One region of the Haloechinothrix salitolerans genome, then DNA from elsewhere that is predicted to be linked to it. Evidence: riboswitches for the same ligand, from Rfam matches in the RefSeq annotation. Region 1 holds a riboswitch; each other region holds the start of a gene.
The links. Region 1 has a riboswitch for cobalamin ahead of ACFQGD_RS06620 (FecCD family ABC transporter permease). Riboswitches for the same ligand answer to the same signal wherever they lie in the genome.
Positions count from the first base shown of each region.

Region 2: linked by a shared signal. The riboswitch ahead of metE (5-methyltetrahydropteroyltriglutamate--homocysteine S-methyltransferase) and the one ahead of ACFQGD_RS06620 (FecCD family ABC transporter permease) in region 1 are both predicted to bind cobalamin.
Region 3: linked by a shared signal. The riboswitch ahead of ACFQGD_RS24300 (ABC transporter substrate-binding protein) and the one ahead of ACFQGD_RS06620 (FecCD family ABC transporter permease) in region 1 are both predicted to bind cobalamin.

Region 1 is NZ_JBHSXX010000001.1:1,413,006-1,417,193, reverse strand. Features, by position in the region: gene ACFQGD_RS06625 (ABC transporter ATP-binding protein) at 1-419, opposite strand, end outside; gene ACFQGD_RS06620 (FecCD family ABC transporter permease) at 416-1,483, opposite strand; cobalamin riboswitch at 1,602-1,785, opposite strand; gene ACFQGD_RS06615 (pirin family protein) at 1,886-2,875, opposite strand; gene ACFQGD_RS06610 (propionyl-CoA synthetase) at 3,008-4,188, opposite strand, start outside.
Region 2 is NZ_JBHSXX010000001.1:3,494,076-3,498,263, forward strand. Features, by position in the region: gene metE (5-methyltetrahydropteroyltriglutamate--homocysteine S-methyltransferase) at 1-1,982, opposite strand, end outside; cobalamin riboswitch at 2,124-2,367, opposite strand; gene ACFQGD_RS16625 (TetR/AcrR family transcriptional regulator) at 2,599-3,159, opposite strand; gene ACFQGD_RS16630 (hypothetical protein) at 3,256-3,438, shown strand; gene ACFQGD_RS16635 (ABC transporter ATP-binding protein) at 3,440-4,188, opposite strand, start outside.
Region 3 is NZ_JBHSXX010000001.1:5,110,090-5,114,277, forward strand. Features, by position in the region: gene ACFQGD_RS24290 (alkaline phosphatase D family protein) at 1-156, opposite strand, end outside; gene ACFQGD_RS24295 (MBL fold metallo-hydrolase) at 324-1,034, shown strand; cobalamin riboswitch at 1,290-1,465, shown strand; gene ACFQGD_RS24300 (ABC transporter substrate-binding protein) at 1,510-2,700, shown strand; gene ACFQGD_RS24305 (FecCD family ABC transporter permease) at 2,697-3,797, shown strand; gene ACFQGD_RS24310 (ABC transporter ATP-binding protein) at 3,794-4,188, shown strand, end outside.

The DNA.
Region 1 (4,188 bases):
ACCTGGTCGAGCGCGGCCAACACGGCGGCGCGTTCGGCCGCGTCGCCCCCTGCCCACGGCGGGCGGTGCGGCGTGCGGCCCAGCGCGACCATCTCGCCAACGACGAGGTCCGCAGGCAGCGCTTCCTCCTGCCCGACCAGCGTGATCGCCCGCGCGCGACGCCTGGCGGACAACTGGCCAAGCGGGACGTCGTCCAGCAACACATCGCCCGCGACGGGCTTGCGGACCCCGCCGAGCGCGCGCAGCAACGTCGACTTGCCCGAGCCGTTCGGGCCGACCAGCGCCAGCAGCTCGCCGCGTCGCACCGCGAAGTCGACGTCGCGCAGCACGACACGCTTGCCCGCAGCGCAGGCGAGGCCCGACACGGTGAGGTGGTCGTCGGTGGCCTGGATCGGCTGGGTCTCTGCTGGCGCGGTCATTGGTCGGCTCCGAATCGGTAGTGCCTGCGGCCCATCAGCACCAGAAACACCGGCGCGCCGATCAGCCCGGTGACGACGCTGAGCGGGATCTCAGTGGGACGCACCGCGACGCGTGCGGCGATGTCCACCCAAATCAGGAACACCGCACCCGACAGCGCGGCCACCGGCAGCACGGCTCGATGTCGGACGCCGACCAGCATCCGGCTGATGTGCGGGAGGACGAGGCCGACGAACCCGATGCTGCCCGCGACGGCGACCAGCACGCCGACCAGCGTGGCGAGCAGCACGAACAGGCCGCCACGTAGCGCGCGGACCGGTACGCCCAGCGCGGCGGCGGTGTCCGGGCTCGTGGCGAGCGCGTCCAGCCAGCCGCTGCCCGCGACGAGCACCGCGCCGATGACGACGACCGCGCCCGCGACCAGCGGCAGCTGGTTCCACGCCGCACCGGAGAGGCTGCCGAGCAGCCAGAACAACACCGACTGCGCGGCCTGCGGGTTGTCGCTGCGGAACACGAGAAAGCTGGCGATCGCGGAGAACGCGGCGGAGAGCACCGTGCCGATCAACACCAGCCGTAGCGGGGTGAGCCCACCCTGAGCCATGGCGACGCCGAACACCAGCAGCGCGGCACCCAGTGCGCCGAGCAGCGCGCCGACGGACAGCGCCCACAACCCGGCCGCCGCCAGCACGCCGAACGTGATCACGGCCGTCGCACCGACGCTGGCTCCCGCAGACACGCCGAGCAGGTACGGGTCCGCGAGTGGGTTGCGCACGAGTGTCTGGATGCCGACTCCGGCGACCGCGAGACCAGCGCCGACGACGATCGCCAGCAGTGTTCGGGGCACCCGGATGTCCCACACGATGATGTCGTACGTCGCGTCGCCGGTGCCGTCGGTCAGCCGATTGGCCAGCGCGTCGATGACGACGGACCACGCCAGCGGCTCCGCGCCGAACCCGACCGACGCGATCGCGCTCGCGGCGAGCAGCACCAGCAGGACGGGGACGACGACCGGCGCTGGCAGCCGTCGCGCGGACTTGCGCCGCGGGACGTCCTCAAACGTGTGCACGGCCTGCCCCGTCCAGCGGCGGCAGGACAGGCGGGCGACAGGGCGGCTCGGCGGTGGTGCCTCGGTGACGGTTCATGCGTTACGACCTTTGCGCTCGGGAGCTTGTACGCGAAGCTCGGATCGGCTCGGCGAGCCAGCAGGTCTTCGGACTCGGGTTCACCCGGACGAGGCACCTTCCCAGACCCGCTGATCCAGTGGCGTGTCGCCTCGCCCGTCGCCCTCACCGCTGCGCGTCAGTTCCGGAGTCGCACCGGATTCCCCTGCATCCGCTATCGGATGCGACTGGCTCGACGTCGGATCGTAGCGGGTATCGCCTCGCCGGGCGGGCCGGGTGTGGCGTGACCGACACCCGTGTGCGTCGTTGGCTCGGGCGTCACCATCCCGCGCGTCACGGCCGCCGAGTCAGCGTCCCGGACGACGTCGCGGGCGGAGCCGGACCTTCGGCAGCGGCGGCGCGGGCAGCCGCATCGGCTCGCCGACGTAGCCCTCTACCTGCCCGAACCGCTCCGACTCCTGCTGCCACGCCGCCCGAAACCGCACGATCTCGTCGTGGCTCCGGCCGACGAAGTTCCACCACATGACGATGTCTTCCTCGAACGGTTCCCCGCCGAGCAGCACCACCCGCGCCTGCTCCGGTGAGGGGTTGGCAAGTCGCAGACAGGCGGCGCCGACGCCCACGTAACCCAGCTGGGCTGGCGCGATGGAGGTCTCGCTGACGCGGACCGGCCCCCGGTCCACCAGCACGCCGTGCTCGAAGCTCGGATCGACGTCCAGCTCGACGACGGATTCCGGCGCGAGCGTGATCTCCGCGCCGAGCAGTGGCGTGAACGTCGACACCGGCGAGGAGGTCCCCGCCATGGAGCCGAGGAAGACACGGACGTCCGCGCCATCATGATGGACGACGTCGGGCACGTGGTGCTGGAAGTCGCGGTCCGCGTCCCGGTGCGCGTCCGGCAGCGCCACCCAGAGCTGCACCCCGTGCAGTACCGACGTCGCCGCCGTCGACACCTCGGAGTGGCAGATGCCATAGCCGCCGGTCATCAAGTTCAGCTCACCCGGCTCGACCAGCGCCCGCGCACCTGAGCTGTCCCTGTGCTCGATCTCGCCGGAGAACAGCCAGCTCACCGTCTGCAATCCGGTATGCGGATGGGGTGGCACCACCATGCCGCCGACGTTACGCACGTCCTCGGGCCCATAGTGATCGACGAAACACCACGCACCGATGAGCGACCTGGCGCGCTGGGGCAACGTGCGGCGTACCCGCATCGCACGGGGACCGCCGAGCGGCACCTCCCGCGATGTGACGATCTCGACCGCCGGGTGCTGTGGCTCGACCCGCTCCGCCCGCGCCCTGCAGCGGGTCTCGATCGGATCGGTCTCGATGTTGCTCATCTCGGCGCCCGGCCCCCTGCCGCGTTATCGGCTTCCATCGCGCCCCCATCATGACCGATTCGCACCGATCCGCCACTCAAGGTGCGGCCTGGCGCCGTCCCTAGCGCCCTGGCGGACTCAACGCGAGTCGCCTCAGCTTTCGGCGCGCAGCACCGAGCGGAGACTGTCCAACACGCCGACGTCCTCGATCGTCGACGGCACCGGCTCGTCCCTGCCGTCGGCGATACCGCGCATCGTCTTGCGCAGGATCTTGCCGGAGCGGGTCTTGGGTAGCGCATCGACGATCGAGACGTCCCTGAACGCCGCCACCGGCCCGATGTCGCGGCGCACCGCGGCGACCAGCTCGTCGCGCAACGTGCTCTCCTCGACGTCCACACCGGACTTGAGCACCACGAACCCGCGCGGCACCTGGCCCTTGAGCGCGTCGTGCACGCCGATCACCGCGCACTCCGCGACGGCCGGGTGGCTGGCGAGCGCGGCCTCGATGGACCCGGTGGATAGCCGGTGACCAGCGACGTTGATGACGTCGTCCGTCCGGCCCATGACGAACAGGTAGCCGTCTTCGTCGAGGTAGCCGGAGTCGCCGGTGAGGTAGTAGCCCTCGTAGCGGGACAGGTACGACTCGACGTAGCGGTCGTCGTCGCCCCACAACGTGGGCAGCGTGCCCGGCGGCAACGGGAGCTTGATCGCGATGGCACCCTCCTGCCCCGCTGGCAACTGGTTGCCCCGCTGGTCGAGGATCTGGACGTCGTAGCCGGGCATCGGCACGGTCGCCGATCCTGGCTTGACCGGCAACGTCTCCAGTCCGCGCGGGTTCGCCGCGATCGGCCAGCCGGTCTCGGTCTGCCACCAGTGGTCGATCACCGGGACGCCGAGGACGTCGTGCGCCCAGTGGTACGTCTCCGGGTCGAGCCGTTCGCCAGCGAGAAACAGCGTCTGGAACGCCGGCAGGTCGTACTTGGCGACCTCGGTCGCCTTCGGATCCACCTTCTTGATGGCACGCAACGCGGTCGGCGCGGTGAACAACGCCTTCGCGCGGTGTTCGGAGAGCACCCGCCAGAACGCGCCCGCGTCCGGCGTGCCGACCGGTTTGCCCTCGTAGAGCACGGTGGTCGCGCCGATCAGCAGCGGCCCGTAGACGATGTAGGAGTGCCCGACGACCCAGCCGACGTCGGACGCCGTCCACCAGACCTCGCCGGGCGCGACGTCGTAGATGTTGCGCATCGACCAGGCCAGCGCGACCGCGTGCCCACCGGTGTCGCGCACGACACCTTTCGGCTTCCCGGTGGTGCCTGAGGTGTAGAGGATGTAGA
Region 2 (4,188 bases), 2.1 Mb from region 1:
ATCGCGTCAATGACGTCGCCGAACTCGGAGTAGCACAGATGGGTGTGGATCTGCGTCGAATCCGCCACTCCGGACGTCGCCAGCCGGAACGCCTCCACCGCCCAATCGAGGTACGCCTTGCGTCGTTGCGACCGCAACGGCAGCAGCTCTCGCAGCGCCGGTTCGTCGACCTGCACCACCCGAATGCCTTCCGCTTCCAGGTCGCGCGTCTCGTCGCGGATCGCTAGTGCCACCTGTCGTGCCGTGTCCGCCATCGGCTGGTCGTCGCGAACGAACGACCACGCCAGGATCGTCACCGGCCCGGTGAGCATGCCCTTGACCGGCTTGTCGGTGAGCTGCTGCGCGAACCGCGCCCACTCCACGGTGATCGGTTCTGGCCGTGCGACGTCGCCGTAGAGGATCGGCGGCCGCACGCACCGCGAGCCGTACGACTGCACCCACCCATGGTCGGTCGCGGCGAATCCGGTGAGCTGCTCGGCGAAGTACTGCACCATGTCGTTGCGCTCCGGCTCGCCGTGCACCAGCACATCGAGCCCGATCCGTTCCTGTAACCGGATGACTCGCTCGATCTCGCTCCGCATCCGGTCGGTGTACGTCGTTGGATCGAGTTCACCCGTGCGAAGTGCGGCACGTGCCTTGCGGACGTCGGTGGTTTGCGGGAACGAGCCGATGGTGGTCGTCGGCAACGGGGGCAGGCGCAGCGACTGCTGCTGCGCCCGCTGCCGCGCCGCGTAGTCTCCGCGACGGGTGTGCTCTGGGCGTAGGGATGCCAGCCGCGCGTGCACCCGGTCATCGCGCACGCCCTCGGCGGTGGCGCGGTCCGCGACTGCCTCCCGCGCCTCTGCCAGCTCGGTCGCCACGACGTCACGGCCTTCTCGCAGCGCACGGCCGAGCACCACGACTTCGTGGACTTTCTGCGCGGCGAACGCAAGCCACGACTTGACGCGCGGGTCCAGCCGCGTTTCCACCTCGACGTCGTAGGGCACGTGTAGTAGCGAACACGACGTGCTCACCGCCACCTCGTCGGCGAGGCCGAGCAGTGTGGCCGCCGTCGTCAACGCCTGGTCGAGGTCGGTACGCCAAATATTGCGGCCGTCGACCAGCCCGGCGACCAGCGTCTTGTCCCGCAGGCTTCGGCACATCGACAGGGTATCCACTGTGGACGGCGCGGCGACCAGATCGACGCCGAGCGCCTCCACCGGCGAGGACGCCACTACCGGCAGCGCGTCGCCGAGATTGCCGAAGTAGCCCGCCACCAGCAGGTTCGGCCGGTCGGTCAGCTCACCCAGCGCGTGGTACGCCTCGCGGAGCGCGTCCAGTTCGTCCTGTGAGCGGTCCGCGGCGAAGGCGGGTTCATCGAGCTGCACCCATTCCGCCCCCGCGCGGCGCAGCTGCCGCAGCAACTCGGCGTAGACCTCGAGCAGGTCGCCGAGCTTGTCAAGCGGTAGGAACGACGCCGGCGCATCGTCGTCCGGTTTGGACAGCAGTAGGAACGTCAACGGGCCGACGAGCACCGGTCGGGTCGTCACGCCAAGCTCGGCCGCCTCGCGATACTGCTCGACCGGTGTGCGGTCAGCCAGCGAGAACTGGGTGCTCGGACCGATCTCAGGAACCAAGTAGTGGTAGTTCGTGTCGAACCACTTCGTCATCTCCAGCGGAGACGTCGACGCCACGCCCCGCGCCATCGCGAAGTAGGTGTCCAGCGGGTTCAGGCCGAGATCGGTGAATCGCCTCGGCACGGCGTCGACCATGACCGCCGTGTCCAGCACGTGGTCGTAGAACGAGAACGTGTTGCCTGGCACCGAATCCAGGCCTGCGGCGGCAAGCGAACGCCAGGTGTCGGCGCGTAGCTCCCGCGCCACCGCGCGCAGCTCCGCCTCGCTGCCGCGCGACGCCCAGTACCGCTCCAGGGCGCGCTTGAGTTCCCGGTTCGGGCCTATCCGGGGGTAGCCAAGGACTGTCGATCCAATCGTGCTGGTCAACGCTCTCTCCTCGCGAGCTCGACGGCAATGGCACCGAGGCCAGGGGAGGGGCACGTGCGACCAGCACGGTACGGGCGGCGCGCGCCGCGGAGGCTGATCGTCCGCAAGGTCCTCCCGCGAGACCTCGGACCACGCGCACCGGCGGTGCGCGTACCGGTGGCAGGTCTTCGGACTCGCGGGCGTGTCCTGGCTCGGGGCCAGGCGTGTCTACTAGCCGTCGCTTCCCAGACCGTGTCGGTCCAGTGCGGTCCCGGTCGGGACCGGGCACGGCGTTCGTTCCCGCACACCGCTGCGGGGCAGTCCCGGATTCGCACCGGGTTCCCTCTTACCTCGTTCACCACGTTCACGCGACGTGGGTGAACGAACCACCAGCACCACCCACCGTAGTGATCATGCGCGGCACGGCAAGTGTGTTCGGGATGTGGACGCCCATCGGAGGAATGCGCGCCGTCGCCGTCGCGTGCCTGACGTCGTCCTTTCCAGCGGAAGACGTCGTCGCGAGAGCCACGTCACACCGCGGTTTCGCCAGGTATACGGTCGCGAGAAACCGACAGATAGTCGCGAATCCGGCGCGAATCGCGCGATATCCTTGGCGAAGCCACCCTGGCCGCCCGGGTCACTGGAAGAGCGGTGTCAGTTCCTCAACGACGACGTCCAGCGGCTCGGTGCTGCGTTCCGCGCGGCAGAGCACGACCGCGCCCTCGATCGCCGCGACCGCGACCTTCGCCAGCCGCTTCGAGCGCTCGGAGGGGAGTCCGGCAGCGATCAACAGCTCGCGCAGTTTCTCCTGCCACGCCCAGAAGATCTCGCGGACGGCGTCGGCGGCTTCGGGTAGGTCGCCCCGGTTGTCGACGGCGAGCGCGACGACGGGGCACCCGGCCTGGAAGCTGCTTTCGGTCAGCGTGCGTCGCCAGTAGTCGACGAAGCCGTCGAGCACAACGTGCGGCTCACCGGCGGTGGGCCGGATGTGCCTGCCGATCTCGTTGCCCGCCTGCCGCACCGCGCTGAGCACCATTTCGTTCCGGCCGTGGGGGAAGTGGTGGTACACCGACCCGCGCGGCGCGCCGCTGTGCGCGAGGACGGCGTCGATGCTGACGCCGGACGCGCCACGTTCTCGCAGCAGCGTCACGGCGCTGTCGACCATACGTTGCCGCGTCCGTCCCGGTAGGCGCTTCATCGTCCATCCCCTCGTGTGTTGCGGCATCCCCGCGACATTCAGTGACCAAATATCTACTATGACATAACCCCTAGAGCGCCGCAAGGCGGGGCCGGCTTGGGCGACCTACGTCGCGGCAAGAGCACGGACGCGGAGGGGCCTGCCGGATCGAGCGGTCGCGCCGCCCGACGACGTGGCGCGGGCGACGTCTACTGCGCGTCTCGGGTGTCGAACTATGCCACCACGGCCGAGGACGTCGACCGCTCCGCCGACGCCATTCTGCGCACGGCCGCTCGGTGATCTACCGCGGCCGCGCGGGTTCCCGGTGGTGGCCGTTGGTAGCGGCCGCGTCGTGGTTCGGCAGCACGGCGGGCGGGTGGCCGTAGGACAGCTCCGCGTGCAGCCGGGTGCCGATGGGGTAGTGGGTGGTGTGCGGTTGCAGTGACCGCAACTGCCGCCCGGAGTCCAGCCGCACCGTGTGCAGGATGAACCCACCCTGAAACTCCGTGTCGATGACGCGGGCGGCACCGTCAGTGCCATCGTCGGCGGGCCGCAGCACCACCTCGTGCGGGCGCACCATGACCTCCAGGGCATCCACCCGACCGACGACGTCCTCCGGCGCCTGCACCGACCCGGCTTCGGTCACGAGCGTGTCGCCTGCCAACGTCGCGGGCAGGAAGTCCGCGTCGCCCATGAACGTCGCCACGAACCGGTTGGTCGGCGTGTGGAACACCGGCTCGGGTGCGCCGAGCTGTTCGATGCGGCCCGCGCGCATCACCGCGACGCGGTCGCCAACGGCGAGCGCTTCGGCCTGGTCGTGGGTGACGAACACGGCGGGCGTGCCGGTCTTGCGCAGCAGCTCCAAGGTGTCCGCCCGAACCTGCGTGCGCAGGTGCCGGTCTAGGTTGGAGAACGGCTCGTCGAGCAGCAGCAGCTCGGGCCGGGGCGCGAGCGCGCGGGTGAGCGCGACCCGCTGTTGCTCGCCGCCGGACAGCTCGTGCGGGTAGCGGTCCGCCAAGTGCGACATCGCGATCATGGCAAGGGCCTCGG
Region 3 (4,188 bases), 3.7 Mb from region 1:
AACGAGGCCGTAATGATGCCCACCGACCTGGAACGTCCGCGACGTGCTGCCCAGGATTTCGACGACGCATGCCCGGTCGGTCTCCACCCATACCGTCGCTGACGTCTCGTCGACGTGCCGCAGCACCGGCCCCAGCATCAGTCGTGGTTCGGTCATCAGGCGTCCGCTTCAGTGATTCGACATCCGCTCGGCGGTCACGAGTCCGTCAGTCCTCGGCTAGCCTGCTCGATCGCACACCACCGCCGCAAGCTCACCGAGCGGCCCTCTCGCGCGACCCCCGGCCCTCGCCGCCACCACACGGGGAACGGATAGGCTCCCGCTCTATGTCCGACCGACTCTATTTCCGCCAGTTGCTGTCCGGCCGTGACTTCGCTGTGGGTGACCCCGTCGCCACCCAGATGCTGAACTTCGCGTACCTGATCGGCGACCGCGAGACACGGGAAGCCGTCATCGTCGATCCCGCCTACGCTGTCGGCGAACTGCTCGACACGCTCGCCGCGGACGACATGCGGCTGGTCGGCGTGCTCGGCACCCACCATCACCCCGACCACGTCGGCGGCAGCATGATGGGTTTCGAACTGCCAGGGCTCGCCGAGTTGCTCGCCAGGGAGCAGGTCCCGGTGCACGTCAACCGCGAAGAGCTCGACTGGGTGCAGCGCGTCACCGGTGTCTCGGCCACCGACCTCACCGCGCACGACCACGATTCCAGGATCGAGGTCGGCGCCATCACGATCCGTACGCTGCACACACCAGGTCACACACCGGGCAGTCAGTGTTTCCTCGTCGGCAACCGGCTCGTCGCGGGCGACACGCTGTTCCTTGATGGCTGCGGCCGCACCGACTTCCCCGGCGGCGACGCCGAGGCGATGTATCACAGCCTGCACCAGCTTGCCGGGCTACCGAACGATCCCGTGGTGTACCCGGGTCACCAGTACTCGAAGGACCCGTCCGCGCCGCTGTCCACTGTCAGGGAGAACAACGTCGTGTTCCGACCCCGGTCGCTGCAGGAGTGGCAGCAGATGTTCGGAGCCTAACTGGTCTTTCGTCCCCGCGCCGGTCCGTGCGGCGTTGCGGATACCTCCGTCAGCCTTGAACTGGGCGGCACGGCTGGTTCCGCAGCGACCCGCGGCCGGTAACGGTGCCCGCGGTCTCCTCCCTCACCACGTTGTGAGCAATTCGGCTTACTGCTCAACGAGATCGCGTCGGACATGATGCGCATCCGGTTGCGACTCGCCCATCACCCGAATGGTGCGTGAGCGCACTCACCTTGCCGTCGCGGCGAATCGTCCGGAAAGATCGATTCCGACAGACACGGCGATGGCGACCGAGGAAGCCGGTGCGAATCCGGCACGGACCCGCCACTGTGACCGGGGAGCGAATCCCAGCAAGGCCACGACCCGCGAGGGTGGGAAGGCCGGGAGCAGCGTAGATCCGGGAGTCAGGACACTCACGTCATCGCCTCCTCGCACAACCGGGGCGGGATATCCCCGAGAGAGGTGACCGCTGGTCATGACCGTTCGCGGGCGCACGCGCCTTGCCCTGTCCGTTCTCATTGGCTCGCTCGGCCTCGCGGCCTGTAGCACCCCCGCACCCCTGGCAGACGACACACCCGAGGGCTGCATCGCGGATTTCGACGCGGACGTCGACTACTACCCAACCAAGACATCGGTCGAACACGCGGAGAATTTCTCGCTGCGCTACGAGAAGTCGTACCAAGTGCTCACGATCGACGAGCCGTTTCCCGGCGGTAGCCCTGTGACGTACGCGCTGGTGCACTGCGGCGCGCCGACCCCATCGCTCACCGGCGACCTCGCGGACGCGACCGTGGTGACGACGCCGATCGACAGCCTGTACGCCGAGTCCACGACACACCTGCCGCTGCTGGCCCAGTTGGATCGGCTCGACGTCCTCAGCGGGGTGGCGAACGCGTCCCGCGTGGTCAACGCCGACGTACGGAAAGCGATCGACGTGGGCGACGTCGTCGAGTACGGCAGTGATACCACCCTCGACGTCGAGCAAGTGGTCGCCGACGCGCCGGACGTCGTGATGAGCGGCGGCACCAACAAGCCGGAGTACGCCGCGCTCCGCAAGGCCGACGTCACGGTGGTGGCGAACGCCGAGTGGCTGGAGGCCTCACCGTTGGGCAGGGCGGAGTGGCTGAAGGTGATGGCCGCGCTAACCGGCGAGGAAGCCGCGGCGGAGAAGATGTTCGAGCGGATCGAGTCCGGCTATCACGACGTCAAGGACATGGTGGCGGACGCGGCGACCGTCGAGGTGCTGACCGGCAACATGTGGCGGGGCACGTGGTCGGTGCCTGGCGGCGCGTCGTACCAGAGCAGGCTGCTCGCGGACGCGGGCGCGACGCACCCGTGGGCGGACACCGACGACACCGGCAGCCTGTCGCTGTCCGCCGAAGAAGTCGCCGCCAAGGCCAGCGACATCCCGCTGTGGCTGGCCAGCACAGAGTGGCGCACCAAGGACGACGTCACCAGCGAGGACCCGCGCTACGCCGAGCTGGCCGCCATGAAGTCCGGACAGGTGTGGACTATCGCCGAAGACGTCGGACCGAACGGCGGCAACGGCTACTGGGAACGCGGCGTGACCCGGCCAGACCTGGTGCTCGCTGACCTGGCCGCGATCGTCCACCCGGACCGGCTACCCGGTCACGACTTCCAGTTCTACCGCCAGGTGGGGCGGTGACCGCCGCGTCGACCTCCGCGACGGCCACCGCGACGGCGGTAGCGCGGGCAGTCCCGCCGAGCGCGATGTTTCGCAGGGTGATCGCGCTCGGCGGGCTGTTCGCAGGCACCGGCACCGCACTGACCCTGGCCATCACGGTCGGCTCGGTGCCGGTGCCCCTTCACGAAACCGTGCGGGTGTTGCTCGGCGCAACCCCCGCCGACCCGCGCTGGCAGGTGGTGATCGAGACAATCCGGTTGCCCCGCGCGCTCACGGCCGCACTCGCCGGAGCGGCGCTGGGCATGGCGGGCCTGCAGATGCAGACGCTGTTCCGCAACCCGCTGGCCGATCCGTACTCGCTGGGAGTGAGTTCGGGCGCCAGTCTCGGCGTCTCGCTGGCGGTGGTCGGCGCGGGCACCGGCGCGTCGGGATTCGCCGCCGACGTCGCTGCTGGCGGCAGGGCGGGTGTCGTCGTCGCGGCGGCGGCCGGTGCCGGGCTGGTGTTGTCCGGCATCCTGCTGCTCGCCCGGTTCGTCCGCTCCCCTGTCACGCTGCTGGTGATCGGCGTGATGGTCGGATCCGCGACGACCGCCATCGTCAGCCTGCTGCTGACCTGGACGGAACCTCAGCAGGCGCAGCAGTTCCTCGCCTGGGGACTGGGCAGTTTCTCCGGCACGACGTGGTCCGATCTGGCGTTGTTCGGCGGCGTGACGGTCGCGGGCATCGCGGTGGCCACCTCGTCCGCGAAGCAGTTGAACGCCCTGCTGCTCGGTGAGAATTACGCCCGCACGCTCGGGCTCAACGTCGGCAGGGCACGGACGACCACACTGCTCAGTGCGTCGCTGCTGGCAGGGGCGGTCACAGCGTTCTGCGGACCGATCGGCTTCCTCGGCATCGCGGTGCCCCACGCCGCACGACGTCTAGCTGGGACCTCCGACCACCGCGTGCTGCTGCCCGCGACGCTCCTGGCGGGCGCGATGACGGCGTTGTTGTGCTCGGTAGTGTCGCAACTGCCAGACACGGTCATCCCCATCAACGTGATCACGGCGCTACTCGGTGCGCCGGTCGTCATCGCCATCCTGTTGCGCAGCCGCGCGCTTCAGGGGGTCGGCACATGACGCTGCGGCTGGACGCACTGAGCGTCGGCTATCGACGACATACCGTCCTCACCGGACTGTCCGCCGTGGCCGGCCGCGGCGAGCTGACAATCCTACTCGGACCCAATGGAGTCGGTAAGTCGACAATGATCCGCGCCCTCGCGGGCCTGCAACCGCCACTGTCGGGCGGGATGTCGCTCGACGGCGCCGACCTCACGCGACTGTCCACAACGGAACGAGCACGTCGGATCGCGGTGGTGCTGACCGAGCGTGTCTCCCCTGGCCTGCTCACCGGCCGCGAGCTGGTGTCGTTCGGCAGGCACCCGCACACCGGGTTCACGGGTGCGCTCGGCCAGCGCGACCGGGATGTCGTGGCGTGGGCACTCGACGTCGTCGACGCGACTCACCTCGC